Regions from separate parts of the Paenibacillus ilasis genome, predicted to be linked through region 3. Evidence: a T-box and tRNA genes for the amino acid it is inferred to sense, from the RefSeq annotation. Region 3 holds a T-box; the other regions hold tRNA genes.
The links. A T-box is a leader RNA that pairs with one kind of tRNA and senses whether it is charged. The one in region 3 lies ahead of leuS (leucine--tRNA ligase), so its partner is inferred to be a tRNA-Leu.
Positions count from the first base shown of each region.

Region 1: it has a tRNA-Leu gene. The T-box ahead of leuS (leucine--tRNA ligase) is inferred to sense a tRNA for this amino acid. The anticodon was not compared.
Region 2: it has a tRNA-Leu gene. The T-box ahead of leuS (leucine--tRNA ligase) is inferred to sense a tRNA for this amino acid. The anticodon was not compared.

Region 1 covers NZ_JBHDJG010000001.1:915,236-925,874, forward strand. The annotation lists gene ACETK5_RS04385 (HAD-IIA family hydrolase) at 1-295, shown strand, start outside; gene ACETK5_RS04390 (glycerol-3-phosphate responsive antiterminator) at 363-968, shown strand; gene ACETK5_RS04395 (MgtC/SapB family protein) at 1,012-1,725, shown strand; gene ACETK5_RS04400 (lysoplasmalogenase) at 1,841-2,524, opposite strand; gene ACETK5_RS04405 (spore germination protein) at 2,671-4,359, shown strand; gene ACETK5_RS04410 (Ger(x)C family spore germination protein) at 4,381-5,595, shown strand; gene ACETK5_RS04415 (GerAB/ArcD/ProY family transporter) at 5,610-6,731, shown strand; gene ACETK5_RS04420 (copper amine oxidase N-terminal domain-containing protein) at 7,210-8,190, shown strand; tRNA gene ACETK5_RS04425 (tRNA-Leu) at 8,326-8,409, shown strand; gene ACETK5_RS04430 (WD40/YVTN/BNR-like repeat-containing protein) at 8,608-9,303, shown strand; gene ACETK5_RS04435 (hypothetical protein) at 9,436-9,627, opposite strand; gene ACETK5_RS04440 (helix-turn-helix domain-containing protein) at 9,797-10,393, opposite strand.
Region 2 covers NZ_JBHDJG010000001.1:1,012,446-1,023,084, forward strand. The annotation lists gene ACETK5_RS04850 (metallophosphoesterase family protein) at 1-135, shown strand, start outside; gene ACETK5_RS04855 (AAA family ATPase) at 147-3,344, shown strand; gene ACETK5_RS04860 (YkvI family membrane protein) at 3,393-4,439, opposite strand; gene ACETK5_RS04865 (xanthine phosphoribosyltransferase) at 4,691-5,260, shown strand; gene ACETK5_RS04870 (hypothetical protein) at 5,477-5,806, shown strand; gene ACETK5_RS04875 (hypothetical protein) at 5,926-6,144, shown strand; gene ACETK5_RS04880 (carboxymuconolactone decarboxylase family protein) at 6,214-6,543, shown strand; gene ACETK5_RS04885 (hypothetical protein) at 6,624-7,043, opposite strand; tRNA gene ACETK5_RS04890 (tRNA-Leu) at 7,225-7,308, shown strand; gene ACETK5_RS04895 (DUF6944 family repetitive protein) at 7,468-7,782, shown strand; gene ACETK5_RS04900 (divergent polysaccharide deacetylase family protein) at 8,002-8,889, shown strand; gene ACETK5_RS04905 (methyl-accepting chemotaxis protein) at 9,072-10,639, opposite strand, start outside.
Region 3 covers NZ_JBHDJG010000001.1:4,261,043-4,271,681, reverse strand. The annotation lists gene rsfS (ribosome silencing factor) at 1-77, shown strand, start outside; gene ACETK5_RS19340 (CvfB family protein) at 74-976, shown strand; gene ACETK5_RS19335 (class I SAM-dependent DNA methyltransferase) at 1,019-1,789, shown strand; gene ACETK5_RS19330 (sugar phosphate isomerase/epimerase family protein) at 2,113-2,979, shown strand; gene ACETK5_RS19325 (Gfo/Idh/MocA family protein) at 3,005-4,174, shown strand; gene ACETK5_RS19320 (Gfo/Idh/MocA family protein) at 4,198-5,271, shown strand; gene ACETK5_RS19315 (AraC family transcriptional regulator) at 5,370-6,230, shown strand; T-box leader at 6,271-6,531, shown strand; gene leuS (leucine--tRNA ligase) at 6,620-9,061, shown strand; gene comER (late competence protein ComER) at 9,042-9,884, opposite strand; gene ACETK5_RS19300 (ComEA family DNA-binding protein) at 10,056-10,639, shown strand, end outside.

The DNA.
Region 1 (10,639 bases), 3.3 Mb from region 3:
TGCCGGCATCACAATTACGACCGTCATGGGCAAGCCCTCCGTCTTGACGGCACTGACGGCTCTTGATATTTTGGGAGTGAAGGCGGAAGATTGTCTGATGTCAGGGGATCGGCTGGAGACGGATATCAAGATGGGAAATCAGGCAGGGATGAGTACGGCAATGGTGCTGACCGGGGTATCGAGCAGGGACGATCTGATGGACAGCAGCGTGAAGCCCACCTATGTGTTGAATTCGGTCTACGATATTTATCTCAGCGGTTCTGCCGTGAAGCAGGCAGACGAAGCAAAGTCATGATGATTTACAAAAATATGCCGGGGCAACGGGAGAATTGGAGATGTTGCTGCGGCAACGAGGTGAAAATATGAAAACCAGTGTTGAAGGTGCACAACGAATTTCGTATTGCTTGAAGCGTAAGCCCATTATTACTTCATTAATGAATGCCGAGGAACTTCCTGCTGTATTAGCGACCGAATCGAATATCGTGTTTATTCTTAAGACCGATATTTTTATCATCGAATCGATCGTCGAGCAGATTCGGGAGGCGGGCAAGCTCTCGTTTGTGCATTTTGATCTGATCGAGGGAATCGGTAAAGACAAAACGGGGGTTAAGTATTTAGCTGAAAAGGTTGGCATTGACGGTATTGTCACGACAAAAAACACGGCGATTGTAGAAGCGAAGAAACTGGGCTTGTTAACGGTTCAGCGTCTGTTTGTATTCGATTCCGTTTCCCTGGACAACGGGATCAAGATGATTAAGGCCTCTAATCCGGATGCTATTGAAGTGCTGCCGGGCATGGTGTGTCAGCGGATCATGGAACGGATTCGTGCAGAGGTGGACGTGCCCGTCATCGCAGGAGGACTCATGATCGATTTGGAGGATTTTGATACAGCTTTGAAGAGCGGTGTAATCGGCATATCCACTTCCAGCAAAGAGCTGTGGCGCTGGCAGGATGAACATATGGTATAGCGAAGAGCCGCCTTACATGACTAAGATGGGTGGAGATTAGGGAATGGATGTGTTTCAACTGGATACGGAGACCATGCTGATGCGGCTGCTGTTCGCTGCATTGCTTGGCGGTTTAATCGGTTGGGAGCGGGAACGCAGAAATAAGCAGGCCGGTTTAAAAACCCATCTCTTGGTGGCTGTCGGATCAACGCTGATTATGCTGACTTCCATTTACGGTTTTGATTCTGCACTGATCAATCATCCCAATGCGAGGTTTGATCCTGCCCGGCTGGCGGCACAAGTTGTAAGCGGTATCGGTTTTCTTGGTGCGGGGGCTATATTGCGGCGTTCCAATCATATCATTTCAGGTCTTACCACGGCGGCAACCCTATGGGTAGCAGCGGCTATCGGTTTAAGTGTCGGCTCCGGTTTTTACTGGCCCGCGATCATAACGACAGCGATTGTTCTGGTCAGCACGCTGGTGTTGAATAAATTGGAATCGAAATTTCTCTTTATCAAAAAGTCAGGCAGTTTGAAGATCATCATTGAGGCTGGAGACCGTCCGGTTCATGTGAGCACCATTACCGAATTGCTGCAAAAGGCAAATATGACGGTGGAAGGCATGATCGTGAATAATGATACGACGGAAGACGATTCGACCAAGGTGACGATGGAATTCCGGGTGTATTCTTTTAACAGCAAGGGAATTAACGGATTGTTCGAGCAATTGTGGCAGGTAGAGGGAATTAAGCAGGTTCGCATGAACTGGCGGGATTAAGAGCTTATCGGATTTGTTTGACGTGTTAATGATACATGGTCAGGTCCTGTGATGGACTATATATGCTGGACAGGGCTGAGCCCGGGTGGAACCGGACTCGGCTTTTTTATGTCTTCTATGGGGCGGCAGATGTATTCAGGGACGAGCTTCCTAAGGCCTTTGCTTGAGGGCTATCAAAAGCCGGGATGCTGCTGGCAATCAGGAACTGGGCTGCGTAATACGTGGTCATGATCCATACGTTCGAAAAGCGGATATCGGCAACAAACATGTTCCAGGACAAGATCGAGTCCGAGATGACAAAGAGCAGGCTTCCAACCATCGCATATCGATTCCCGGTCATGATGGCCGTCCAGAGCATGAATGAAATGACAGCGATATAAGCGATGACAGGAATAATCAAAGCCTGTTCTCCATTCGATTTGAGCGAAGACACCAATTGGATGCCCATCCAAACCGAATAGCCTGCAATCGGAACGATGCTAAGTAGGCGAGGACCTGAATAACGCCACTGTCCCAAGAAGCCGGCCGTATAGAACAGATGTCCGATCAGAAAGGCAGAAAGACCGACAACAAACCAGATGAGCGTCCCGTCACCGATCATGCAGAAGAACAGTCCTGTTAACAGCAGATAGTGAACCTTAGAGGCATGGGGCGGGAATTGCCGATAGGCAAACAGGATGATGAGCCACATCGGAATGAGCTTGAACAGCAGTTTCATGACCAAGGGTTCGGATGGAATGAAGAAAATATAAAGCAAACTCATAATCAGGATGATCAATGGCAACATGTACCGTTTCAAATACAGTCCTCCTATGCGTATGTAATCTTAATGTTAGACAATTCTTCTTGCAGCGTCCCAATCCCTCTTTCTTCTCTCCGCATGAAAAAGGAATGTAAAGCAAATAATGGAGTTAACTTGAGCTTTGAAGAATGGGGGTACCCGACATGATACGCTACCGATCTCGTAACCGCCGCCCGGCTCCCGCCAAGAAATCAGAGGAGCAGGCGGTATCCCCGAAGTCAGGGTCATCCGTGATTTCAGGCCATATACAAGAGCTGCTTGATCGCATACGGACCGAGTCCGGGGATAGCCCGGATATTGTTACCCGGCGTTTGAAGCTGGGCGGTCAACCGGAGGAGAACTGCGCCATTGTATACTTGAACGGGCTCAGCGATCCTGAGATGGTCAACCATTTCGTAATGGATTCCCTCCTGCGTTTAACCCCCGATTTATGTAAGGGTGAGGGACCCGATGCCTTCCTGGACAAAATCATGAAGGATGGGCTGTCAATGGGCGAATCCAAAATAATGACCGAATGGAACGACATGATGCTGGCCATTCTGTCCGGGGATACGGTGATCCTGCTGGAAGGTGCTGAGAAAGCCATCGTGGCGGGGACGCAGGGCGGGGAATGGCGATCCGTTACCGAGCCGACCTCCCAGCTTGTTGTTCGCGGACCCAAGGATAGCTTCGTGGAGTCCATAGCCACCAACATATCCCTTATCCGGCGGAGGATGAAATCCCCCGATCTCTGGCTCGAGACTATGAAAATTGGCACCGTAACCCATACCCACGTTGCTCTTATGTATGTGAAGGGAAAAGCAGATCCCGGGATCGTAAAGGAGATTAAAGAACGGCTGAATGGCATTGAGATTGAAGGTATTCTGGAATCGGCTTATATTGAAGAATTTATACAGGACAAAACGGTAACCCCTTTTCCCACGATCTACAATACGGAGCGTCCCGATGATGCCGCCAGTAAATTGCTGGAGGGAAGGATCATTGTCCTGGTTGATGGTACCCCCTTCGTTCTGGTCCTTCCAACCTTATTTGTTCACTTCTTCCAATCACCCGAAGATTATGCACAGCGATTTGATATTGCGATTGTGATGCGGATTGTCCGCTATCTCAGTTTTATTATATTGATCTTGGGTCCATCGGTTTATATAGCCCTAACTACCTTCCATTACGAAATGGTGCCAACCTTATTGCTAATCAGTTTGGTTGCTCAACGGGAAGGGGTTCCGTTTCCCGCCTTTGTCGAAGCGATGCTGATGGAAATCGTATTTGAGATTCTGCGTGAGGCCGGGGTGAGGATGCCTAGAGCCATCGGGCAGACCGTCTCGGTTGTCGGTGCTTTGATTTTGGGACAGGCAGTCGTTGAAGCCGGGCTGATTACGCCAGCCATGGTCATTGTCGTGGCTTTGACCGGTATTGCAAGCTTTGCCATACCAGCCTATAACCTGTCTATCGCCGGACGCTTAATACGGTTTGCTTTTATGATACTGGCCGGCATGTTCGGATTTTACGGGCTGACGCTGGGATTAATCATTCTGGTTGCCCATATGAATAGTCTCCGTTCGTTCGGAGTTCCCTATCTATCGCCGATCAGCCCTTTCCGATTACGGAATCAAAAAGACGCTGTCATCCGTATGCCTTTCAAGTCGCTCCAAGCGGAAGCCTTGTCCGCAACTCATTCAGGCAGCATTCGACAAAAAGGTGCTTCGGGGGCAGTTGCATCGCAGGAAGCTGGGAATACATCCGGTTTACACAACCGGAATGCCGAGAGGGATAACAGTAGTGCCGGGGACCGAAATACGGCTGTTCCAGCCGCTGAGGCCAATCGTAAATAACGTTAGGGGTGTGGCCGGGATATGTGCAGATACAGATGGTGGGTTATCGTCCTCCTATGCTGCTGCCTAAGTACGATAACGGGCTGCTGGGATGCGACTGAATTGAATAAGCGGGCCATTGTTGCCGGTATCGGCATTGACTGGAAGGAAGAAGAGCAGCAATATATGATTTCCTTCCAGACCATCATTGCGGATGAAATATCCGGCAAAACGGGCAGGGGAGCGACACCGACATCCATATACAAAGCATCCGGAAAAACGATCATCGAAGCGCTGCGAAATACGTCTCAAAAAGTACCGCGTATCATTTCGCTTGCCCACACGGGATTAATTGTTATATCCGACGAGGTGGCAAGAAACGGAATTATCGATCTATTCGACTATTTGGACCGCGATTCCGATATTCGATTGACGACCGAAATATTGGTGGCCGCAGAAGGGCAAAGGGCGGAAGACGTGGTTGCTGTATTGACGCCCATCGGGAAGATTACGGCCTTCGCGCTTGTACAGAAGATTGAGTTAACCTCGAGACAATTAAGCGAGAACTTCCGTGTAGAGGTGGATGATGTCATTCGGGATCTGCTCGTTCCCGGTGGCGGGCCTGTCATTAACGGCGTTTTCATCGAAGGTGATGCGCAGCGAGCCGTAAAGAAATCCAATCTTGAAAGTTCGGAGAGCGCGGGTCTGGGCGTTATCTCCAATCTGGCTATTTTTAAGGGCGACAAACTTAAAGATTGGATGACCAAGGAAGAGAGCAAGGGAACCGTGTGGATCAAGAACAAAATGCAAGCAACGCCATTAAATATAAAACTTGAAAATGGACAGGGCGAAATTGCATTGGACGTGATGCGATCAAAGACCCGGCTGGAAGCGAAGTTTAAAGATCCGATTCAACCTGTTATCCACATATTCGTCGAACTTAACTACTCGATCCGGGAAGTGATGAGCGACATCGACCTGCGGAATCCGGATTCGATGAGAACGATTGAAGCAGCCGCTAACCAAGAGGTGGCTCGAATTCTGAAATTAGCCGTGAAAAAGTGCCAGGAAGCGAACAGCGATATCCTGGAATTCGGCCAAACGGTAGAGCGCGCCAGACCAGAAGCTTGGCACAAGATGAAGGGTCGATGGGATGTTATCTTTCCGCAATTGGAAGTGGAATATCATGTGAAATCCGTTGTGCGTAACTCACAGACAAGAGATCGATCCTTTAAATACAACATGAAGACCCAGTAAAGGAGAGCTGAAAAGTGAAGGTGAAAATCAGTCCGCTGCAGTTCTTCTCGTTGCTGGTACTGTTTCAGTTCGGAACAACACTTGTCGTGAACATGGGGCTGCAGGCTGGTAAGGATTCGTGGATTGGGCTGCTGATTGGCATGGTAATCGGGACGATGATGTATTCGCTGAATGTTTACTTATACTCCATGTTTCCTGATCATTTGCCGACGGTTTATTATCGAATATTGCTTGGGAAATATTTAGGGGGATTGGTGGGGGTATCCTACTGCGTGTTTTATCTGTATACAGGCTCCAGAGATATCGTGGACGGAGGGTTATTGGTAATGGCTTCGGCAGCCCTTAAGGAGACCCCCCTCCTCATTGTCAATCTGATCATGGTGATGACCGTTGCTTTTGTGCTTCATCAAGGTTTGGAGGTGCTTGGGCGTACCGCTTTGATCTTCTTGGCGATTGTTCTGCTGATCAGCGTATTCAGCGCCCTGGTTATCGTATTTTCATCGATCGTGGAAGTCCATCGCTTGCTTCCTGTTCTGGGTAACGGCATACAACCCATCATTGAATCTGTATTGAAAAAAAATATGCATTTCCCGTTTGGGGAGTTGATCGTTGCTACGGTCCTCCTTCCGCATCTGAGCCAGCAGAAGAGCGGGATTAAGGCAGGGTATCTGGCTATTTTATTCAGTGGAATGATGCTGGCGCTAACCTCTGCCGTTACCATTTCTGTGCTTGGGGACAACATCACGGAGCGTTCGGTTTTTCCACTGCTGACGATGGTCGGAAAAGCCAATATTTCGGAGTTCATTGAGCGGACGGAAATTCTGATCGTGATGGTTCTAATTATTGGTGTCTTTTTCAAAATAAGTCTGTATTATTATGCTGCATTGATCTCTGCATCCGAGCTGTTCAACATTCCCTATCAAAAATTGATTTATCCTTTCGCTTTGATCATGCTCGGTAATTCGATGATTCTCGCCCGCTCGTATAGCGAGCATCTTATGAAAGGAAGCCAACATCTATATACGGTTCTCCCTATATTTTCAATCGCAGTGCCCTTGCTGCTTGTCCTGATCGGTTTGATACGCAGGGTAAGTTCTGAGGGAAAGGCAAAGTCCGAATCTAGCTCCGATTCATGAACCTTGTCCCGCGTTTCCAGGACTTTGGTTTGAATCACGGGGCTTTTTATTTTTGAATGCCCGATAACAATCGGGAAGGATCAGGAGACATAGCAGCACCGTAACCGTTAGCTTCTCTATGATGGAGAATAGAGTAAACTGCCAGTTGATGATAAAGTTATACCATGGGAACCCGAACAGACAATCTGTAAGCACGGTATAAGAAAGGCAGAGGGAGCCTAACAGCAGGATGATCGCATATTTTTTGATATACATCGTTATTTCCTCACATTTCATATGGTTTATGACACGCCAATCCATGACAACGTTGTATTAGTATGAAGGGTTTATTGAATAAACATACAGTGGAGAGTTTTTATCCAATCGAGACGGCTGGGACAGAAGTATAGTAAATCCGTTTATAGATGGGCCTAAGGGTTATAGATCTTATATAATGAAAATAGATAGTGAACCGGGCTTTAGGAGGGGAGAGTTTGTGATGAAGAAACGTCAAGGCGTGAGAAGGCTGCTGGCTGGGATCGTGGCGGTAGTGTTAGGGATGACCGGTTCCGTGGCATATGGGGGAGAAGCTTGGGCTGCGGACACATCCTCAGGTGGACCTATCGAAGTTCGGGTGAATGGAGGCCGACTTCTGCTGGAATCACCTCCCTTTATTCATAACGGCAGGGTGATGGTGCCTTTCCGCGGCATTTCAACAGCGATGGGAGCCGAAGTGCGTTGGGACCAAGCCAAGCAGACGGCCATTGTAAGTAATGGCACACATACAACGAGTTACACCGTGGGGCAGAATCATGCCATGAAAGACGGCAAAGCTGTGACCCTGGATGCCCCGCCTCTGCTCAAGGAGGGACGTATTTATATCCCCCTCCGATTCTCGGCAGAGGGTCTGGGAGGTAAGGTTGTTTGGAATAACCAGGCTAAAGAAGCTATGATCTATCCGTTACTCACACCGAAGGAGGCAGAAGCAGTTCTGTCCAAGATGAGTGATCAAGCGATGACATTTTTGAAAAACAAGGATTTTGAAAAGCTTGCAGAGCTCGCTCATCCAAACGGGATCACTTTTTCCCCTTATGCGCATGTTGACCGGCAGAAGGATGTCACACTTGGCAAGCAGCAGCTGAGGAAGGGATTTAACCACGATACCTTATACCGATGGGGTGAGTATGATGGCAGCGGAGAACCAATCTCGATGAATTTTGAGAACTATTTTAATAAATTCATCTATACCCGCGATTTTGCCGCAGCGCCATGGATCGGTTACAACCAATCCAAGAGCGAAGGAAATACGGTGAACAATGCAAGCAGCCAGTATAAGGGAGCTGTCATCGTCGAGTATTACTTCGATGGAGTTCATCCTGATTATGCGGGGATGGATTGGGAAAGCCTCCGGCTTGTATTTGAACAAGATGGGGAGAACTGGGTGTTATCTGGCGTCATACATGATCAATGGACCATCTGAGATCAACTTGAGCTGTCGAAACCATATATAGTTTGATGGTTTCGACATTTTTTTTAAAAAAATGCTTGCTTTTTAACTCTGGGCGTAATATACTCTTAATTACGGTGATCAACTCGATCACGACTTACATAACATGCGGTCGTGGCGGAATTGGCAGACGCGCACGGTTCAGGTCCGTGTGGGCTAACCCCCGTGGAGGTTCGAGTCCTCTCGACCGCATCTATGAAGCAAAGCTGTTTTTCAAGTGGGAATTTAACTTGAAGAACAGCTTTTTTCGTTCCTCTTCATGTGGAAATCGCGTTATACTAAACAAGAGGAACCGTTCAGCTTTAGGGTAAATTCGATGGAGTTGGATTTATAATATAAGACCTGTTAGCATTACTGGCTGGTTATTATGAATACAAGGGGTGTGATCCTGTGATAAAACCTCGAAAAGGGCTTAGCTTTATTTTGTTGCTGCTTGTTGTCGTTAGTTTGTCTGTTGGATGTCAATCGACGGATGAGGGGAATACGGCTGAGCTTCCGGTACCGGAGCAATCGGTGAATTCTTCGAATGAGGATGCCCCGGAGACAGAGCCCTCATCCGGCTCAGAAGACGATGACGCCGCGGGAAGCGGTGCCGTTGCAGAACCGGATGAGGATACGGACGTTACTCCAGATCATCAGGCCGCTGAGCCCGATGTGGATTTAGCGGATGTGACGGCGGTCCGGCTCATTAATCATAGCTCGGGCTGGATTGGCGGAGAAGGCTGGATTGCTTTTAGTGATAACGGTGGTACGGAATGGGAGGTTCAAGCTCAGCCGAAAGGCACCGTACGTCAAATCTTCGCGCTGAATGGTAAGCAGGCGTGGACGGTGATGGAGAATAACGATCTGTACCGCACTATGGATGGCGGGGAGACGTGGGTTCGGATTGGAAGCACGCCGAATGCCGGATTTCTCCATTTCACATCGCCTGAAACGGGATTCAGCGGTCAAGCCAAAACCGAGGACGGAGGCAAAACTTGGATCAACCAGGATATACCGGATACGACTGTCGGCCGCCCTGCCACGGGAGCTATCACCGATGAAGCTGCTGAAGCTCCCAGGAACGAAGGCGCTGCTGTGTCTTGACCGTTATATGTTGTTTCTGCGAGGCCCCATAACGAATGAATAACAAAGAAGGCCGGAATCTCCGGTCTTCTTTTTGTGGTTCTGCCTCCATTCTCAGCGAGGAAGAGGCAGAACGATGAATCGTATCGTTCATTAAGGCAACTCTTTGAATATCATTCGGGAGCCTAGCCAAAGACCAGCCGTTACTCCGAATAAACCGAAGAGGACCACCAGGACGATCAGATTCAAGGAGTGCCAGCCCAGCAGGAATCCAAAACCGCTTCCCATGGTTGTTCCGGCCAGCAATCCCAATGCAGCACCAATTTGCTTTTGACGTAGCGTCATCTTTCTGTCACCTCAATTGTTGGATGATGCAAACGGAATGTTACTTGTATTCCCTGATCATCTCGAAATATGCCGTAACAGAAAATAAGCCCGGCTTAGCCGGATCGACCCGGCAAGCTGAGCATTGGTTGAATAGTAAGTATGGTTATAATATAACGTGCAACTTCAATTAGGAATTTTGCTTTAATGCGCAATCTGCGAATAGAACAGATTTAGGGATACGGAAGAACTGTTCCGCTTTTTCCTGGAACGCTGCGGACGGCACGGTGCCCTGGTGCAGCCATTTGCGGAATGTGCCGGGATGAACGCCGATCCAGCGGCTGACATCGCTTACCGACAAATCATGAACCATGCACAGACCTGTCAGAATCCGATTGCTAACGGGTGATCGTGTCAGGGTGCGTTTCATGAAACGGGAAGGCGCCGGCTGACAGATTAAAGGTGACTTGTCCAGCAGTTCTTCCCTGAAGAGAATGTGGCGGGGATAACCCAAGTAGTCACAGGCCTTCTCCAGGTTGTTTTTACCGGGAACGCGTCCCTCATATACCCAGGCGCTGACACTACGGGAGGATACTCCCAGTTCCTCGGCCAATTGCGACAATTTGATATCGTTGGCCATAAGTACGGCTAGTAGGACGCGGTTGCGAATTTGGCAGCGGGTCGGCCGGCGAAAGCGCTTGACTCGCACACCTTTCCCCAAATATTTACGATTGATCAGGGACCACGCCTCAATGGAGTGTTTTTCTTGCTGCAGTTGTGTAGGCATAATTCCTCCGATTTTTTTAACACAATACTACAATATTCGACACTCACTTTTCAATAGCCAATCATCAAACAATTGTTTCCATTTCGTTGTTACCTGATTTATAAGTCGGATGTAATGGTCCGATAGACCTACCTGTTTGATTGATTATTTTGATGTATCGTTCGCTTTTTCATGATATTTATAGAGGAAAAAGAGGTTGACGATGAGGAAGTATAGAGTCAAATCCGAACGATAAACGAATTATCT
Region 2 (10,639 bases), 3.2 Mb from region 3:
GAGCACGCGGAAATCCGTTCTTTGCTGGACGAGATCAGTCCCGAGGAAATGCTGGATTGGGTAAGTAGAGCAGAGGAACTGACCTTAGGGTTATTGCTCCGCGACCGTTCGCAAGGGGAAGGTGCCGGTATATGAGACTAGAGCGGATGAACATTCAAGGCTTCGGAGCCGTCCGGGACAAGAGCCTTGCGATCGATGCTCCTGTAACCGTGCTGTATGGGCCGAATGAAGCGGGAAAGAGCAGCGTCCTGTATTTTATCAGAGCCATGCTGTACGGATTTCCGGGCAAGGGCTCGCCGGCAGAACGCGGCGAACCTTCGGGGGAAGGCGTTCACGGCGGCGAGCTGCGTTTACTGGATAAGGAGGGAGTGCCTTGGGTGATCCGGCGCTACAGCCGTTCCAGAGAAGGACATTCAGCCACCGGCAGAGGCGAGCGCGTACATATTCATAAACTAGCGGATAACGGGATCGTAATCGAGCTTGGACAACAGGAGCTGGAACAATATGCCTTGGGCGGCGTGTCCAGGGATATGTTTCGTCAGCTGTTTGCCATTTCGTTAAGCGAGCTGCAGGAAATCCGCAGTCTGCAATCTGCCGAGATGAGCGGTTACCTGTTCCATGCCGGAATCGGCGGCGGGGGCAATATACTGGAGGCCGAACGCAAGTTGTCCCAGGAGATGGACAAGCTGTATAAGCCGCGCGGAAAGGTTCAGCATACCGCTAAGCTGCTGCAGTCCATCGAGCATTTAAGAACCCAGGTTTCGGAGAGCCGGACTTTCGTTCCCCGCTATAACGAGACCGTTACATCCATTCTGGAAATACAGGAACGGTTGAGCCTGCTGGAGCAGGATCGTACCCGGGACGCCGAGGATTTGTCGCTGCTTCGAAAAGCGCAGGAGATTCGTCCGGCTTGGCTGGAATGGCGTGAGGCCAGGTTGGAATTGAAGGAACTGATGGACAGTGACAACTTTCCTCCGGATGGAATCACCCGCTACGAAAAGATACAGGAGGAGGAGCGCCTTCTCCTCGCCCAGTTGATTCGCACCGAGCGGGCGATCGAGGATGCGGAGCATAAGCTGAGCGCTCTCCCCTTGAATGGTTTCATGGAACAGTATGGCGATTGGATTGAGGAGCTGTGGGCGAAACGAAGTCTGCACGAAGCCGGAAACCGGGAGCTTGCCGAACTTACGGCCGAATATAAATCTCAAGAGATTCGGCTGGAACAGCTGCTTCGGGAAATTGATCCGGCATGGACCCGGCAAGAGCTGCTGGCTCTGCCTTTATCCACCTCGGAGCGCGAGGAGGTACGGCGAATCAGTACGGCCTTTGCCGGGTATGATCGCCGGATGGAGGCGCTGTTCATTGAACAGCGCGGGGCCCAGCGTTCTGCAGCGGCAGCCGAATCGGCGCTGCGAGAAGCCAGGCGGCAGCTGCGCGAGGAGATGGACCGGGGACAAGAGGCTTTTGCCATGATTAAGCCGGCAGCGCCCCAGGAGACCGCCGCACTGTGGAATCAGCTGCAGCTGGAGATCGAGCGTTGGCGTGAACGGCGATTGACCCGGACTCAGCCTGAGCCTGCTTCCACGCGTCAGTCGTCGAGGGACAGATTCCCTCAGATGTACGCGGGTCTGTTGGCGGGAATGGCTGTTATGACATTCCTACTGGTAGCCGTATTGTTATGGACGGCAACCACGGAAGCCGCCGTGGTCTCAGGTATCGTGATGCTGATTGGTATGGGTTATGTTTTCTGGAGCGGTCAACGCAGCCGGGAGGTTTATGGTGCGGCTTCGAATGAGACCCAGGTTCAAGACGGGCAGGGAACGGAGCATGTAGATCATCTCTATTCCAGGCTCGTCTCTGCTCCTTACGCGGCGGCTGCAGCAAGCACGATTCCGGGCAGTCGAAGGGACAAAAACGCAGCTCTCGCTCGCGACCCCTTCATGGTGGAGGCGCAGATGCGCGAGCTTCGATCCGTGATGGAGGGCTGGCAAGCATGGAGGCAGCGGCTTGATCGTTTGACGTCCGATTGTGCGGCGGCTGAGGAGAAGGCTGCGCTGCAAGCGGCTGAACTACAAACGGTTCAGGGCGCCATTGATCAGGAAGAGAAGCGATATTTGGAGCTGGAACGGCAGTGGGAGGATTGGCTTATGTCCCGATCACTCCCGCAGAGTCTGTCGCCTGACGTGATGCTGGACGTATTCGTCAAAGTGGAGCAGGGGCAGGAGCTGACCCGGCAGCAGAAATCGCTTGGAGTGAAAATGGACGTGCTGTTAAAAGAGGCGGAGGATTACATCATCCAATGCAATGAGATCTTTGCGGCGGATCCCCAAGGAGACGCTAACGGCAGCCGAATCCCAGCCGTCGCTGAGCTCGGCAACGTCCATTCCAGATGGAAGACCTATCAAGAGGACTCAAGACAGAGGAAGGCTCTTGCAGAGCGAATACAAGAGCTGCGCAAAGAGGGGGCTGCGATTGCAGAGGAGCGGGAAGGGCTGCAGCTGCGCAAAGCGGCTCTGATTGCATCGTCCCAATCGGCAGACGAAGAAATCTTTCTTCGTATGGGAGCTGCTGCGAAGCGCCGTGAGGAACTTGTTCGCACGATCCGCCATCACGAAATTACCATGTTCAGCGGATGGGATGATGCGGGTCGCCGGCAGCTTGAACAGCTGTTGGAGCTGACGGATGGTGCGGAACTTGAAGCACAATGCATCAAGAAGGAGGAAGCCGTATCCGCCGCGCTCCGCCTGCGGGACGAGCTCCAGGAACGGCGGGGGCGGCTGCTTCAGGAGAGAGAGTCACTGGAAGCAGCGGGAAATCAGGATTCCGCCCTGCAGCAGCTGGAGGAGCAGCGATCGGCCCTGCGGGAATTAGTCTCGCAATATGCGGTGCGTTCGATGGCCTCCGAATTTATCAAACGCACGCGCCGCATGTACGAGGAAGAGAAACAGCCGCAGGTGCTGCAGCTGGCATCCCGGTACTTCTCCATACTGTCCGGCGGCATGTACAGCCGGATTGTCATGCGGATGGGGGATCAGAGCCTGCTGGCAGAACGCCCGACTGGTGAATGGGTGGAGAGCAGCAAGCTAAGCCGCGGCACGGCGGAGCAGTTATATTTGGCGATGCGGCTCGGTTTGATCCAATCGATGCCGCATGCGGCGGGGTTGCCGTTATTGCTTGATGATCTGTTTGTTAATTTTGACGGGGAACGGCTCGGACATGCGCTCGAGCTTCTCGCGGAATTGTCGCAAGACCGGCAAATCGTCATGATGACGTGTCATCGACATGTTGCGGAGCAAACCATGGAACGCATACCCAATGCACAATTCATCACGATGCAGACATAAGAAGGGGGCTTCCCAAAGGCAGATTTACCATCCTTTGGGAAAGCCCCTTTATTTCCCCCTGATTTCGGGGATTCCGAACAAAGTCAGTCGGAGCACCCAGAGCAGACACAATCCCCCGAACATCGGGTAGAGGAGAGAGAGCAAGGAACTGAATCCGAACTGGCTGAAAAAATAACAGAACACCATGATACCAAGGGTAATCACTCTGGGGGAGAGCGAGGTTCGCTGCTGAACCTGTAGGGTAATGCCGTAGATATTCGCCACGAAGGTGCTGAAAATTTCAAGGAAGATCAGAATGAGATAGATGATCTGCACCAGCCAGCCCAGCTGGTTGGCGATGCTGCCCATCGGGATTTCGAATTGGGCAATGCCGGGCATATGGGCGGACATCGCAAAATGTGCTGCCATCAGCATAAAGCCTACACCCGTACCTCCAATGATGCCTCCCCAGGTTACGGTGCGGGCGCTTTCGGTCTGGCTCCCGAGCGGGACCAGCACCGGCATCGCCATTACCAGGTTAAAGGCGGTGTAGAGCAGGGGTGCAAGCCAAACCGAAGGCAGGCTGTGGTCCGTAGTTAAGGTTAAGAATCGGGTGGCACCCGGCGTTTGAATCGTCTGAGAAATAATCGCAAGCGATAAGGTTAGCATCATGGGCACAACGAGACTATTCATCGTCATGATGGACTGGATGCCTTTTCTGAGAATGAAATAGGTTCCGATCATCGTGACAAACAACCCGGTCTGGTAACTCAAATTTAGATGCTCCACAAAAACAGAGCCCGCGCCGGCAAGCATGATGCTGTTGACTCCAAGCAAAATGATAAACATAAAGAGGCTGATCCACACGCCGGCTTTCTCTCCAAACAGGAATTTGTTCAAGTCCTCAAAGGATTTGGCCCCGATCCGCCTGGATATCGTCATGATTTTCGTTCCGAGCCAAATGAATAGTCCTGTCGTAAGCAGAATGGTAAGGGTAGCCCAGTGACCATATTGGGTAAAGAATTGAAGGATTTCCCGTCCGGTAGCAAAGCCAGCGCCAACGATGGTTCCGATATATGTAAAGGCGATCTGTAAAACACGAATAGAATTACGCAAGCCCCGCATCCCCCTTGAAAGTTAATCGTCTGCATAGTACAAGGTATGCTTGGCTCAGCTGGGACATGACTCCTACCTGTCCCAGGTCCTTGGCTGGAGGCATGACCCATGATTAGTGCCAGGCAGCGGAGATCAATGTCAGGAATGATGACGGAAACCGTACAGTTAAATGACGGAGTATCCGTTTGTACTTGCCGTACAGGGAGGAATATGTTACTTTTACGACAAAGGAATCGTGGGAGGTCTTTGGGATGGATTGGTTGAAGGAGCGGATCATCAAAGAAGGTGTCGTGTTGTCGGATCAGGTGCTGAAGCTGGATGCCCTGCTGACGCATCAAGTGGACCCGGCTTTAATTATGGATATGGGCCGGGAATTTGCGGCGAGATTTAAAGAGAGCGGCGTGACCAAGGTCGTGACGCTGGAATCCTCCGGCATTTCTGTTGCATTTGCCGCGGCGCTTGAATTGGGAGTCCCCATGGTATTCGCCCGGCGCAAAAAAACGCTGCTCGCCGATCCAGACGCCTTATGTGAGCGGGTTCCGTCTTTCACCAAGGGCATTGTCACGGACATTATGGTATCGCGCCAGTTTATCGGTGAAGGGGATAAATTGCTCTTTATTGATGACATTATCGCGAACGGAGACGCTGCAAGAGGCCTGATCAAGATCATTGAACGGGCAGGGGCGGAATTAATCGGGCTTGGCGTTGTGATTGAAAAGAGTTTCCAGGCCGGAGCGAGAACGCTGCGCGAACAGAATGTTCATGTGGAGTCGCTTGTCACCATATCGTCGCTTGAGGACGGCAAGATTACGTTCAGCTAGGATCAGGATTATATCAAGCGCTTATGGCATGACAGGATAGAGCTGAAAGGTAGGCCTTAAGTCATGAACGTTTGTACCCTGGCCTTTGGCGTGCGTAATCATGGAAATTCGTAGACGAATTTAAATGCATTTCAGCCTAAAATCACAACAAAATCTTTTCGCCTCCGTGATTTTCGCTTATAATAAAGAGGTAGGCAAGAGAGAGGAGGCAGCACCATGGGGAAACAACCTGTAACCGAGCCGTTTTTGATTGAGAAGCTGAATGAAGCAAAGGTACATTTTGAACGTGCTTTGGATTGTAAACATACGGAGTTTGATGATCTATATCCCTATATGATTGAACATCCTCAGTTTTTCTGGTACAAACGCTATGTTGCCTGGTCAGAACTGCTGACGATTGCCGGATTGTGTGAGGAGGTTTCCTTCGAGTGGAAGGAACAGTTTACGCCTCAGCAGGTAGAATATATCGAAAAGCGCGTCATGTCTTCAACCGTTCTGGATTTTTGGTACGAGAAGAATGACAGTATCGAGCCGGCACAGCGTTAATGGGTATATAGAACATCTCTTAGTCGGGATGTTTGTCGATATCGCAACGCATTCAAAAGACCTAAATGATCTCATTTAGGTCTTTTTTTGCACAGTAAGTTTATGAAGGAGGTATGGTGATGATTAGCGATGAAAGACTTGATGAGCTTAGGCTCTCCGGCGAATTGGTCCGGGTTGTGCGGGATGGCTTGGAGACCAATGATATTATAGGCTTTGTCGTAGCCTGGGACCCCGAACAGGTCATTATACGCCGCAGAAACCGGCGGGTCGTTAAACTGGACCGCCGCTACAGCTACCAGCTTAAAAAAGATCCAAGAGTAAGCCCGATCGAAGAGTAGGCATAGATCTCGCACTCGTCGGACAACTTAACCTCGCATCAAATTTTTGTGGAAGAGGTGCTTTAGGTTATGGAAATGTCCAATGACAAGGTTTCGGCTTATAAGAATGAAATTCTGAATTTGAAGCAGAGCATGCCGGATATGGCAGAGGCGTATCATCAGTTCACCGGCGTTTGCTTTCAGGATGGCGAGCTGGATGAGCGAACGAAGCAGCTGATCGCACTGGGGATCGGACTGTTTGCCAATAATGAGCTGTGTACCTTCTATCATATGGAGGAAGCTCGTGCGAAGGGAGCCTCGGATGCGCAGATTATGGAGGCTGTAGCCGTGGCGTCTGCCGCCAGCGCGGGACATGCTCTCTCGCAGGGACTGACCCGCGTGCAGCATAATCTTCATTGATTCGCGATCACCAATAACCGTCTCACCGGAGCAATCTTGTTCAGGGGGAGACGGTTATTCTCTGTTTAAGGGGCAGCGATTTAGCGGGCGGAAACAGCGGCAGGAGGATGGGCTTGCATAGAGGACTCGGTCTCGGGCGAGACCAGTCCAAGATAGGCTCGCATGCGGTCCATCATCTCCTCACGGAAGGATGGCCATAGAATGTTCATCGAACCAATGTAACCACGACATGCATATCGCGCCTGGATTCCTTCCTGGTTTTGCCCGATATCATACACCTTGATCGCCCGCTTGGTAAATTCTTGCTTCACCTCACGAAGAAGCACAGCAGCCCGCTTGGCTCCGTTCCCCACAACCTCTACATACAATTGAGGGCTCTTGAAGACACCGCTCTCCTGAATGATTCGGCAATCCCTTTCAAACACCTTATGGATAAACATCAGCAGCAGGTAACTTTTGATCAATGCTCGTTCCTCCGTCGTAACAGCCGGTATGGCCATCAACATCACCGCCTTTATATAGAAAATGGTTATTGAATGAGAACTTATGTTCTTATTTTAACCGAAAAACAGGTTTTTAATCAAGTTCAAAAAAAATGTTGACTCGATTCACATGGCGTGATATTATATATCTTGTCGCCGCTGATAAGGACTTGTCTCCTATAAGCGATGAACATGATACGCGGTCGTGGCGGAATTGGCAGACGCGCACGGTTCAGGTCCGTGTGGGCTAACCCCCGTGGAGGTTCGAGTCCTCTCGACCGCATTCTTCTGAAGAAGCTCGTAAACTTGCTTTTTAGCAGTTTACGAGCTTTTTTTGTGTTTAGATTTGGAAGGGGCGGGATGTAAGACTTTAACCAAAATAAATGATGCGCGTATTATATTAAATAATGAAATATATGGATAGTTGAAAGAAGGGATTGCCTTGCCAGCTAAGTCATTGGATCCTCAGGAGCAGCTCGCGGCCTATGCTTGGCTGCAAGCATTGGGGACGAATATTGCCGCGCTTGGTCAAACGAAAATGCTGTCCAAAAGAAGGAAGCAGCAGGATGAAGGTCAACGGCTCTCCATCCTTGGAAATGCGATGCAGTCGATAGCCAACGCCGCTCAGGCTAAAATTACCGCGGAGCTGCGGGGCACGGCTGCGAATAAGAAAGCCAACGATCTGACGGTGGCCGGCAATCTTCTGCAATCCGTCGGAAATGCGCTGCAGGTCATTGCGGGAGCGGGGGATTCCTGAATGACGATGCTTTTTACTTTTTGAAGGGGAGCTGAACCGAATCAATAAGGAATATGAAACAAGACGTTTTCCGGCGACGGGAAGTGTCTTGTTTTTATTTCTTAGTAAAAAGGTTGTGTGTCTATGCTGAATGCACCTTGCTTACATATTTGCAAACCTTTTCTCAAACAATACGGTTAGGTGTGATTAGCATGAAAATGAATGGAAAGGGGAGTAACCATGCGGAACGTATATAAAAAATCGGCTATCTTGCTGTGTGTGATATGGATCCTCGTAAACGCAGGCCAGATCGGATATGGGGCGGGAGTGATGAGGATCCCAGCGGCAGATCCTCATCATCAAGAAACAAAAGAAATGCACAAAGAATCCGGGAGCAGCAGGCATGGTCAGGAAGCGAAAGTTAAAAAGTTAGCCGTCATCATCGATGATTTTGGCAATGATCAGAAAGGGACTCAGGAAATGCTCAATCTGCCTGTCAAGATTACGGTCGCCGTGATGCCTTTTTTGTCGACAAGCGTGAAGGACGCCGAAGCCGCGCATCGTCAAGGCCATGACGTCATTATCCATATGCCCATGGAGCCTAAGCAAGGACGATCTTCCTGGCTTGGACCGGGTGCCATTCTGAGTTCGCTCACCGATGAGGAGATTCGTAAACGCATGGAAGAGGCAATCGATTCGGTCCCTTACGCCGTAGGGATTAATAATCATATGGGCTCCAAGGTTACCGGGGATGAGCGGGTCATGTCCATTGTACTCGAAGTATGCAGGGAGAGAGGGTTGTTCTTTATCGACAGCAAGACAAACTACCGCAGCGTGGTTGGCAAATTGGCAGCGGAGAAGGGGATGCCGTCCATCGCCAATGACATATTCCTGGATGATGTTCATACCGTTCAGCACGTGAGTAAGCAGCTGCAGACTGCGGCACAGCATGCGGAAGAGAGAACATCCTGCATTGCCATTGGCCATGTCGGCAAATATGGAACGCGAACGGCAGAAGCACTGAAAGGAACCATTCCGAAACTGCAGACAAAGGTGGAGTTTGTCGGTATCAGCGATCTGGTCAGAGAGCATTCAAGCTGGAGGCCTGATCCGCTTCGTGCGCATTAGCGCAATAGCAGAACCGATGGCAATGTAATGGCATCTTGTGAGTAACTGGACGGTACAAAGGTTATCGGACAATGGTCAGCCCACTCCCTGCACGGCCATAAAAAACAATAGCCTTCCATACAAGCCCCCGGTGATTCGGATCCCTGTATGGAAGGCTGTACTTATATTGAGGTGCATTCAATTTATCGGATACGGGAATCGGTGAGCTTGAATTGTCCTACCAGCTGCTGCATGGATTTTGCAATAACTTCAACATTACCGGAAGTGTACCTTACGCTTTCGATTTCCTGTGTAAGCTCCTGTACCTTGCTCTCCACATCCTTGGAAATCTTCCGGTTCTCCTTGCTGACCGATGCAATTTTCTCCATGAGCTGTACCACTTTATCAACAGCCTGATGCTTTCGCAGATCATCCTCGGCAGCGGCGGCGAGCAGTTCGGAGGCGGCGGAAACCAGCAGATTCCCTTCTTGCACGACCTTGGTTCCTTCCTTCATCGATAGCACGGCTTGCTGGGCGTCTTTATAGATATGGCTGATAATTTGATGGACCTCTTCCGTGGACTGTCTGGTCAGTTCGGACAGCTTCCGGATTTCGCTAGCAACCACGGCAAATCCTTGTCCGTGTTCTCCGACCCGCGCCGCCTCAATCGAAGCATTCAGGGCCAGTAAATGGGTTTGGGAGGATATTTGCTCGATGGCGTGCAGCACGCCCGTGACCTCCTGAACGGTTCCCATGAAATTACGGATCGTCTGATTCGTTTCCTCGACTTTTGAGGAGATATGGGACATCTTGTCTCCGATACGGACCACTTCATTCTTGGCTACATCAATCTGTTGATTCGCTTGCCGTTCCAGCTGGCGTAGGGTCTCCCGCATCTGTTCCGCGCTTTCCTTCACCGCATCGATATCCTGCAGCTGGCTGCGCATGCTGCGAATCATCTCGCTAATGTTGCCGCTGACACGCTGTGCGGAAGTAACGGTGACGGCCGTTGTGTCATTCATGACCTGTTGGCTGGCGGAAACATCCCCTGCCGTTAATTTCACCTGCATCATGATGCTTTCCAGGGAGTCGATCATATTATTGATCCATTTGGCTAATTCGCGCGTTTCGTCCTGATCGAATCGGTGAATATCCAGCCGCTGCGTCAAATCGCCGCTGCCTTCGGCATTCATGCGGATGAACCGGCTGAGGCTGCGAAGACGATCCGCGAAGCGCCCGATTTCTTTACGGCCGACCAGGGAAGAGGTAAGAAGGCCAGTGACCAAGCAGGCGAATCCTCCTACAATTGCGGCGAATGCGGGTGACCCATAAGCAGCAGTAACATAAACAATGAGAGCGATCAGAATACTGGACAAAAGGGTGGATCCGCCATGGAGCTTAGCGTGTCTAAAGCGAATGCTGCGAATGCGGTAAACCTCTTCCAAATCTCCTTCGCACATCATTCCCCAAACATCCGGACAATGGGGCAAGCGGAACGTGACGCCTTTGCCGATCACGGAAATGTGGCGGTAATCGGAATATCCCGGAAAGACCACGAACAGATTGCTTCCGTTCGCAATGGTATTGGCTACTCCCGGGTGCAGCTGACCCGTCGCCGGATCGGTGAAGATAAGCTCAAGCTCGGTATGCTCTTTAACGGAAACGGTTCCCCAATCGGTGGTAACACCGTCCTTCAGGTTCTCGCCATGAGTAAAGGTTCGATCTTCAAACCTGCTTCTGGAAAGAGCGGTTCCGGGAGCGATGTGATGAT
Region 3 (10,639 bases):
TCTTCCATCGCGATGAGCGAGAATATTACAATATCGAGCGACTGTGGTCGGATGCTAAAGTGGTGGAGAACGTATGAGTCTGATTGCCGGCACATTAACGAAACTCGTCGTTTCCAGAGAAGTGTCCCCTTACGGTTATTTTCTGGATGGCGGAGATCGGGATGTGCTTCTTCACTATTCGGAGCTCACGGGTAAAATTGAGCCTGGGGATACGGTAGAGGTCTTTATATTCTTCGATACGGAAGACCGCCTGGCCGCAACGATGAAGAAGCCTTACCTTACGCTGGGCGAAACCGCTAAGCTTGAGGTGGCGGACGTTCATCCGCGCCTTGGCTGTTTCCTCGAGATGGGGCTTGGCAGGCAGCTTCTGCTTCCGATCCGGGAATTGCCGGAGATGCGGGAGCTTCACCCGCAAGTGGGAGATCATGTGTTTGTCATCATGGAGCATGATAAGCAAGAACGACTTCGCGCCAAACTCGCCGGAGAACAAGAGCTTGCTCCGCTTGCGTTCCATGCGCCTGAATCGTGGAAAGGGCAATGGTTCACTGCCTTGGTGTACAAACCGCTCCAGATGGGGACGTTTGTCATCATCGATGGCGGTGTGATCGGTTTCGGCGCAATCGGCATGATCCACTCCTCGGAACGGACGCGCATGCTGCGGCTTGGCGAAGAGGTGAAGGTCCGGGTCAGTCATATCCGGGAAGATGGCAGGGTCAACCTTTCGATGGTTCCGCAAAAAGAGATCGGCCGGACGGATGATGCAGACCGGCTGCTTGCTTTTCTGAAGGAGCGTCCGGGCCATGCGATGCCGTATTCGGATGAAACGCCGCCCGACATTATCAAGCAGCGGTTCGGCATTAGCAAATCCGCCTTTAAACGCGCGCTGGGCAAGCTGATGAAGGACGGTTTGGTTACGCAAAAGGACAGCTGGACGTACATGGTCAATCAAGAGGAGAACTCCGGTTCAAACGAATAACCCGGCAAGGTAGGGGAAGCTTCTAAGGAAAGTGGTGTCATCATGTTGTCTTACCGCAAGTTTGCTTACGTATATGATCAACTCATGGAAGACATGCCGTACCCGGATTGGATTCGCTTTGCGAGAACCGCCTGGGATAAGCACGGAATGCCAAAAAGCGTCGTTGAGCTTGGATGCGGGACGGGCAGTATCACCATTCCGCTTGTAAACTCCGGTTTCGAGGTAACAGGAATAGATCTGTCGGCAGATATGCTCTCGGTTGCCAGACGCAAGCTGGAGGGTACACCCCAGGGGCATCGATTGTTCCGGGAAGGCAGCGTCCGCTGGGTACAACAGGACATGCGTTCGTGGGAGCTGCCCGAGCAGGTGGATTCCGTCATTTCATTTTGTGATTGTGTGAACTACCTGCTGGAAGAAAAAGACATACGCTCCGCTTTTGCCAGGACTTACAACGGTCTCAAGGATGGCGGCACGTTCCTGTTTGATGTGCATCACCCGAACACGCTCCTACGATACGACGCAGAACAGCCATTTGTGCTGGATGAACGGGAAGTATCCTACATTTGGACATGCGACCTGGATGAACGCCGGATGGAGATTGAACATCATCTCTCCATCTTTGCGCGGGATAACCAAGATCCTACGGTCTACCGTCGCTTTGAGGAAACGCATGTGCAGCGGGGATATGAACCGGAATGGATGAAGGTCGAGCTGGTTAAGGCCGGATTCCGGGATGTGAAATGTTATGCCGATTTTGAGTGGTTGGAAGCGGACCAGGATGCATCCCGGCTGTTCTACGTTGCCGTCAAATAAACGAATATCCTTTTTGCGAGAAGCATTTTCTTTGTCTGTACAGACGAAAGAAAATGCTTCTTTTCGTTGTGTAGGGATTCATTATATTCAAAGACATTTCTTTTCTGCTTTATTTGACTGTGGTTAAGGTTCATTGGAAGGGATATGGGTTTGCTTCCAGGACTGTGCTACGATGAGGGATAGATAAGATGAACAGAAATGAGAGCGCTATCTAAAAGAATGATTCTATGCATCCGGTACGCTCTGAATGTCAGTATTTGAGTTCAATGATGGTCAAATGATGCATAAGCTAGTTCATTAGGTTAAGAGAGGATGAATGAGTCATGAAACTGTCCGTATTCACAGTCGCAACCCCTGATTTACAGCCTGAGGAGTTGGCAAAAGCCGCGGCGGATGCCGGTATTGAAGGGATCGAATGGCGCTTTAAAGAGATTCCTGCCGATGCTGCCGAGGAGAAGCCTTCCTTCTGGCGGCATAACCGCTGCTCCATGGATCCGAACGGCACGCAGGAGGATTGGCTCAGGTTTCAGCAAGCAGCCGACAAGCATGGACTGCGCAGTCTGGCGGTCGTTCCTTATCTGACCTGCGGTGATGTGGAAGGGACGGAGAAGGTCATGCAGGCGGCCAAGCTGATCGGAGCCTCCTTTATACGCGTGGGTATTCCGGGATATGACCGAAAGCGCAATTACAACGAGCTGTACGACCAGGCGGTCCGTTACCTGCATGAGGTACAGGATCTCGCTGCGGCTTACGGTGTCAAGGGAGTGGTGGAAACGCATCATCTTACGATCACCCCGAGCGCCGGACTGACGCACAGGCTTGTATCCCACTTCAATCCGCAGCATATCGGCGTGCTGTATGATCCAGGCAACATGGTCCATGAGGGTTACGAGAACTACCGGATGGGCTTGGAGCTTCTGGGTCCCTACCTGGCTCATGTCCACGTGAAAAACGGAGGTTACCGCAAAACGCCTTCCGAGGATGGCACATCGGCGGCGTGGTCCGGGGAATGGGTCCCGCTTGCCCAGGGGGCCGTGCCATGGAAGCAGGTCATACAGGATCTGCAATCGGTTGGCTACGAAGGTTACTACGGAATCGAAGATTTTAGCGGAACGCTGGAGTCCAGGGAGATGCTTGTTCGTTTTGCCGAGCAGATGAAGATGTGGTCAGACCAGAAACAAAACGCGTAGGTCACTTTTGAAGGAGGCTACAGATATGGATCAGGTAAGAGTAGGGGTTATTGGACTGGGGATGGGTTTTTCGCATGCCAGAACGCTAGCGTCCGGGCGGATCAAGGGCGCGCGGCTTAGCGCGATATGCGATCTGAATCCTGCCAAACAGGAAGAAGCGAGGGAAACGCTGCCTTCGGACGTGAAAATTTGGAGTGATACGGGCGCTATGATCTCATCGGGGGAGATCGATGCAGTCATTATTGCGACGCCCCATTATGCCCATCCTCAAGTGGCGATCGAGTGCCTGAATCATGGACTCCATGTCCTGATCGAGAAACCGGCAGGCGTTTACACGAAGCAAGTACGGGAAATGAACCGCGCGGCTGAAGCCAGCGGCAAAGTATTCTCGATTATGTACAACCAGCGCTGCAATCCGCTGTACAAGAAGCTGAAAGAGCTCATAGCAGACGGTGAACTCGGGGAGATTCGGCGGATGAACTGGATCATAACGAATTGGTACCGGTCCCAGAGTTATTATGATTCAGGCGGATGGCGAGCTACCTGGGCTGGTGAAGGCGGAGGGGTGCTGATTAACCAGTCCCCGCATCAGCTGGACCTCTGGCAGTGGACGACCGGCATGATGCCAAAGAGAATTCGTGCATTTTGCGCCTTCGGCAAGTACCGGAACATCGAAGTCGAAGATGACGTGACGGCTTATGCGGAATACGAGAATGGTGCTACGGCCGTGTTTATTACGACAACGGGTGAAGCGCCAGGCACTAACCGATATGAAGTGACGGGGGACCGCGGAAAAATCGTCATCGAGGACGGCAAGCTTACCTTCTGGCGCCTCCGTGTGCCTGAGCCGGAATTCAATCGGCAGTTTACCGGGGGCTTCGGCGAACCGGAATGCTGGAAATGCGAGGTGCCGATCTGGGGGGATAATCCGCATCATAGCGGCATTATCCAGAACTTTGCGGATGCCATTTTGCACGGAACGCCATTGATTGCCCCGGGTGAAGAGGGAATCCATGGATTGACGCTGTCCAATGCCATGCATCTGTCCACCTGGACCGACAATTGGGTTGATCTGCCTCTTAACGAAGACTTGTATTACGAAATGCTGCAGGAACGGATCACACATTCTTCCGCTCAGAAAACGGTCAAGGAGATCGGGGCGGTGGATATGAGCAATACGTTTGGATCCTACTAAATCATAATCGGGGGGCGCGTGGTATGGAACGCAGTAATGGAATGCTCTACGCGCCGGTGGGCAAAGCCCAGCCGGTGTGCAAGCCCGGAGAGTTTATGTTTGCCGCCATGTCGCTGGAGCATGGCCATATATACGGCATGTGTAACGGATTGATCGAGGCCGGGGCGACGCTGAAGTGGGTGTATGACTCAGACCCGGCCAAGGTTGCGGCTTTTTGCAAGGCTTATCCAAGTGTAGCCGTCGCTTCGTCCGAGGCACAGGTGCTTCAGGATGCGGAGGTTCATCTGGTAGCGGCTGCCGCCATTCCTTCGGAAAGATGCGAGCTTGGCCTGAAGGTTATGTCGCACGGCAAGGATTATTTTACGGATAAAACGCCGTTCACCACGCTGGAGCAGGTGAACGCTGCTCGCGCGAAAGCCGAGGAGACAGGTAAGAAGTACATGGTCTATTACAGTGAACGGCTGCATGTGGAGAGTGCCGTCCATGCCGGGAAGCTGATCCAGGACGGGGCAATCGGGCGAGTGGTGCAAGTGATGGGAACAGGGCCGCACCGTTTAAATGCGCCTTCCCGTCCGGACTGGTTTTTCCGTCATCAACAGTACGGGGGCATACTGTGTGACATCGGCTCCCACCAGATTGAACAGTTTTTGTTTTATGCGGGCTGCCGCGATGCCAAGGTGCTCAGCAGCAAGGTGGGCAATTATGCGAATCCGGAGTACCCGGAGCTGGAGGATTTCGGAGATGCAACGCTAGTGGGAGACAACGGGGCCACCAATTATTTCCGTGTCGACTGGCTGACACCGGGAGGCCTTGGCACCTGGGGCGACGGAAGAACCTTTATTCTGGGCACAGAAGGATACATTGAGCTTCGCAAATACATCGATATCGCAAGGAATCCGCAGGGCGATCATCTGTACCTGGTTAATGGCGAGGGAGAGTTTCATATGGAGCTTCGAGGCAAGGTAGGCTACCCATTCTTCGGAGAGCTTATCCTCGATTGTCTGGAACGTACGGAACATGCCATGTCCCAGGAGCACGCCTTCAAAGCCGGAGAATTGTGCGTGATTGCCCAAAATGAAGCCGTGCGCATTCCATAAAATCATATATAATAGAGAAAACCCCGTTACGTTGAGGGTTATATAACTCCAAAATCGCTAAAGGGGCGATTCTCTAGATGACCTCATCTTCCCATATGATGCCGGGATTTGATCGCATGCAGCTACAAGCGCCGTTTGATCTGATCTATTACAATGAACGGCCGTTGTCGGGCGGGCAGTTTCATTCGCATGCTTTTTATGAGATTTATTACTTTCACGAAGGACGCTGCACTTATTTGATCGGTGATTCCATTTTTGCCCTGAAACCGGGGGATCTGCTCCTGATGAACGGGCTCACGCTCCATTGTCCGAATGTAGAGCCTGATTCCAGATACGTCAGAAGTATTCTGCATTTCGATCCTGCCTGGATTTGCAAGGGGCTTTCGGAGACGGCCAGATCGATATTGCTGGACCCCTTCGAAACGCTGCGTAATCATCGCATGACACTGACAGGGTCAAACCGTGACGAATTCGAAGGGATGCTGGCCGATATACATCGCCTCTCGGCATCCATGACCGGTTTTCGCCAGGAGCGGATGACCTTGCGTATTCAGGAGATGATGTACGTCATCGCGGACTGGTGCCAGGACGCTGTGCAGGATCAGGACTCCATCTCCGAGAAAGAGCGGCATGTCCAGCATGTCGTATCGTTTGTCGAGGAAAACTACATGCATGATCTGACGCTGGAGCGAATCGCCCGCGATATGCATATTACGAAACACTATTTATCCTCTTTGTTTAAGGAGGTTACCGGAACGACGGTGTTTAAATATTTGTATCACCGGCGGATTAACCAAGCTAAAATTTTGCTCAGGCTCCACCCGCATCTCAGCATCACGGAAATCAGCCAGGCAGCAGGTTTCAAGCATTTGGCTCATTTCAGCCGGATGTTCAAGGCCATGGTCGGGACGACGCCGGAATATTATCGCAGAAACGGTGAAGAGCTTCCGTTGACTTGATCGGACTTTTTGGGTATAATAGCCACATTAAAACGGTAATATGAACGCGATGATGAGGATCAATCGTTCCACTTTCGATCATGCAGAGAGCCGGTGTCTGGTGAAAACCGGTTGACGATAGGGATGAACTCGCCTCGGAGCAATGGTGTTAACCCGGCCGCTGGAGGGCTGTATTCCGGCAGATTCGGCCGCTGAAGCACCGTCGTCTCATCCGCGATAAGGATGCAAAGGGAGTGAAAGGCAAAGCATGCCTTTGGCTAACTAGGGTGGTACCACGGGAATCAAACCTCTCGTCCCTAGCGATCAGCGCTATGGATGATGAGGTTTTTTTGTTTTTTGGGCAATGGCATAGGCCTTGTCTCTCGACTGTGAAGGAGGAGCAATGAAGTATGACGGACAATCAACCAACCGGCCACGGCTACCAGCCGCAGGCCATCGAACCGAAATGGCAGCAATACTGGGATGAGAACAAAACCTTTAAAACGGAAGATTCATCATCCAAACCGAAATTTTACGCGCTGGATATGTTTCCGTATCCATCAGGCGCAGGCTTGCATGTAGGACATCCGGAGGGGTATACAGCGACTGACATCGTGTCCCGTTACAAGCGGATGCGCGGATACAACGTGCTTCATCCTATGGGATGGGATGCATTCGGTCTGCCAGCGGAGCAGTATGCAATGGACACAGGCAAACATCCTCGCGAATTTACCGTGCAGAATATTGATACGTTCCGCCGCCAGATCAAATCTCTCGGCTTCTCGTATGATTGGGACCGTGAGATCAGCACAACCGATCCGGAATATTATAAATGGACCCAGTGGATCTTTATCCAGCTCTATAAGCGCGGCCTTGCCTATGTGGCTGAAGTGCCGGTGAACTGGTGCGAAGCGCTCGGTACCGTGCTTGCGAACGAAGAGGTCATCGACGGCAAGAGCGAACGCGGAGGCCATCCGGTCGTACGTAAACCGATGCGCCAATGGATTCTGCGCATTACCGAATATGCGGATCGTCTGCTTGAGGATCTGGATGAACTGGACTGGAGCGAAAGCCTGAAGGATATGCAGCGCAACTGGATCGGCAAATCCACAGGCGCTGAGGTTCGTTTTGACATCGAAGGTTACGATGGTCATCTGGAGGTGTTCACAACCCGTCCGGATACGCTGTTCGGGGCAACCTACTGCGTCCTGGCGCCGGAGCATGACCTCGTCGATAAAATTACGCCAGCCGATCAGCGTGAAGCCGTCAAGGCTTATCAAGATCAAGCAGCCCGTAAAAGCGACCTGGAGCGGACGGATTTGGCCAAGGATAAAACCGGTGTATTTACGGGTGCATACGCCATCAATCCGGTAAACGGCGCTAAGGTGCCGATCTGGATCGCGGATTATGTGCTTGCCGGCTACGGAACGGGGGCCATCATGGCGGTTCCGGGTCATGACAGCCGCGACTGGGAGTTCGCGAAGCAATTCGGTCTTCCGATTATTGAAGTCGTTCAGGGTGGAAATGTCGAGGAGGAAGCATACAGCGGCAGTGGCGCGCATGTGAATTCCGGCTTCTTGAACGGGTTGGACAATGAAGCGGCTATCCAGGCGATGAATGAATGGCTGGAAAAAGAGGGCAAGGGCAAAAAGAAGGTAACTTACCGTCTGCGCGACTGGCTGTTCAGCCGTCAACGCTACTGGGGTGAGCCGATTCCGATTCTGCATTTGGAAGACGGAACGATGAAGACCGTGCCTGAGGATCAGCTTCCATTACTGCTGCCGGATGTGGATCAGATTAAACCGTCCGGTACCGGCGAATCACCGCTGGCTAACGTTACGGAGTGGGTGGAAACGGTAGATCCCGAAACCGGCATGAAAGCCCGCCGCGAGACCAATACGATGCCGCAATGGGCCGGCAGCTGCTGGTACTACCTGCGTTACATCGATCCCCGTAATAATGATGAATTGTGCTCTAAGGAGAAGCAGAAGGAATGGCTGCCGGTTGACCTCTACATCGGTGGTGTGGAGCATGCGGTGCTTCATTTGCTGTATGCGCGCTTCTGGCACAAAGTATTGTATGACCTGGGCGTTGTCGATACGAAGGAGCCTTTCCAGAAGCTGGTCAATCAGGGTATGATCCTGGGCAACAATAATGAAAAAATGAGTAAGTCCCGCGGCAATGTCATCAATCCGGATGATATTGTGAACGAATACGGTGCCGACACGCTGCGCGTGTACGAGATGTTCATGGGGCCGCTGGAAGCGACCAAACCATGGAACACCAACGGCGTTGAAGGAACACATCGTTTCCTCTCCCGGGTATGGCGCCTGTTCATCGGGGACGACGGTCAATTGAACCCTAAAATCGTGGAAGGCGAGGGTACGGACGAATTCAAACGTACGCTGCACAAAACGATTAAGAAAGTAACGGAAGACTTTGAGCATATGCGCTTTAACACAGCGATCAGCCAGCTGATGGTATTCATCAACGAGGGATACAAGACGGAAGAGCTTCCGCGCAAAGCGATGGAGAACTTTGTTCAGCTGCTTTCCCCGCTGGCCCCTCACCTGGCTGAAGAGCTGTGGAGCCGTTTAGGCTACACGGAGAGCGTAACCTACGTGCCATGGCCGGAGTACGACGAGGCTTGGACTGTAGAGGCCGAAGTTGAGATTGTCGTTCAAGTTAACGGCAAAATCGTAGAACGTGCCAAAATCTCGAAAGACATGGACCAAGAAGCCATGCAACAACATAGCCTCTCCCTTCCAAATGTCAAGCAGGCGCTGGAAGGAAAGAGTATTCGCAAAGTCATTGCCGTACCGGGTAAACTGGTCAATATCGTGGCCGGTTAATCGTAAAACCGAAGGCAGCATCCAGTTTTGCCAAATCCTCCTCATACTTGTCGTGTGTGGTTTTGATCAATTGGTAGAACAATCCGTCCAGGTTTGAATCCAGCAGTGCCAAAGCCTGGGCCGTGATGCCTCCGGGAACCGCTACCCGCTCTTGCAGCTGTTCGGGGGAGAAGCCCTCCTCCGTTAGCAGCTTACCGGTGCCAAGCAGCATTTCACCGGCTAATGCATTCAGGGTCCTGCGGTCGATTCCGGTCATTTCAACGGCAGCGTCAATCCATTTTTCCATGAATAAACTTAAAAAAGCAGGCCCGCAGCTGGAGAAATCGGAAGTGATTCGCGTGTGCGATTCCAGTATCTCGAGCGGCCTGCTGATATAAGACAGGAGGCTTTCTATAAGCTGCCTGTCTTCTTCTTTTATTCGGGAACCATACATGCATAACGATGCTCCGCCTCCAGTTAAGTTGGTGATGCTCGGTATGATTTTCGCCACCTTGCAGGGCACCGATGATTCCAGATGGATCAATTGGACCGGACTCGTGATGGATATCGCGATTTGCCGGGCTTCAAGCCGGTCTTTGATTTCGCTGATGACCGATTTGAATTCGAGCGGCTTGATACATAGGAATAGCAGGTCGCTCTGAGAAGCCGTCTCCGTGTTACAGCTGCATACCGTCAGACCGGGATGGCGTGTTGCCAGCTGCAGCGGCTTTTCAGGGCTTCGGTTGCTGACCCGAATCTGCTCAGGCAGGAGTGCGCCCGATTGAATGAAGGCATCGATCAACAGACTACCCATGCTGCCCGTACCGATAAAACCGACCTTCATGTGTATGTTCCCTCCTTTCGCGCTTTACGGCAGAAATGTACCGTCCTTACGTTTAATGTATGCGGGGAAGATGCCGATTCATGACGGTTTTTCATGCGATTTCGGTTGGGAAACCGAAGAATATTCATGGGTTTGTACCAGATGAACTTTAATGTTAAGGAGGGGTCATAGATGAAACGGATATCTTTAGGTTGGAGTCTAGCCGCGACGATTGCCGGCTGTGGGTTTATTTTGTTTGCCGGCGGTACGGATCGGGGGATCGAGGGCTGGCAGCCGCTAAACGATCAGCTGGAGCAGGTGGTTGCCATCGAAGACAATGCGGGTGTGAAGACGTCCGGGGCTGATTCCCGGCATAAGGATGTGGAACAGGCTGAAGCCTCTGCTGAAGCCGGAACAGATTCGAAGAATGCTGCAAAGACCGCTCAGGCTGGGCAAATCGAACCTGCAAGTAACGTGAAGGACCCCATGCCAAACCACGACCAAGGTGCGGCAGGGAGCAGTATAGCAGATCATACGGCTCCTTCTTCAGCTTCTGCCCAATCTGCTTCGTCTTCAGTTCCGCCTCAGGCTGAAGATGTCGGTCAGCAGTTACAGCAACAAGCCCCTGTTAACCGTACAGCACAGCCACCAGCAGCTCCGGATTCATCCGGGTTGATTAATGTCAACACGGCGGATGCTGCAGCGCTTATGGAGCTGCCTGGCATTGGCGAAGCGAAGGCCAAGGCCATTATCGATTACCGGAATCAGTTCGGTCC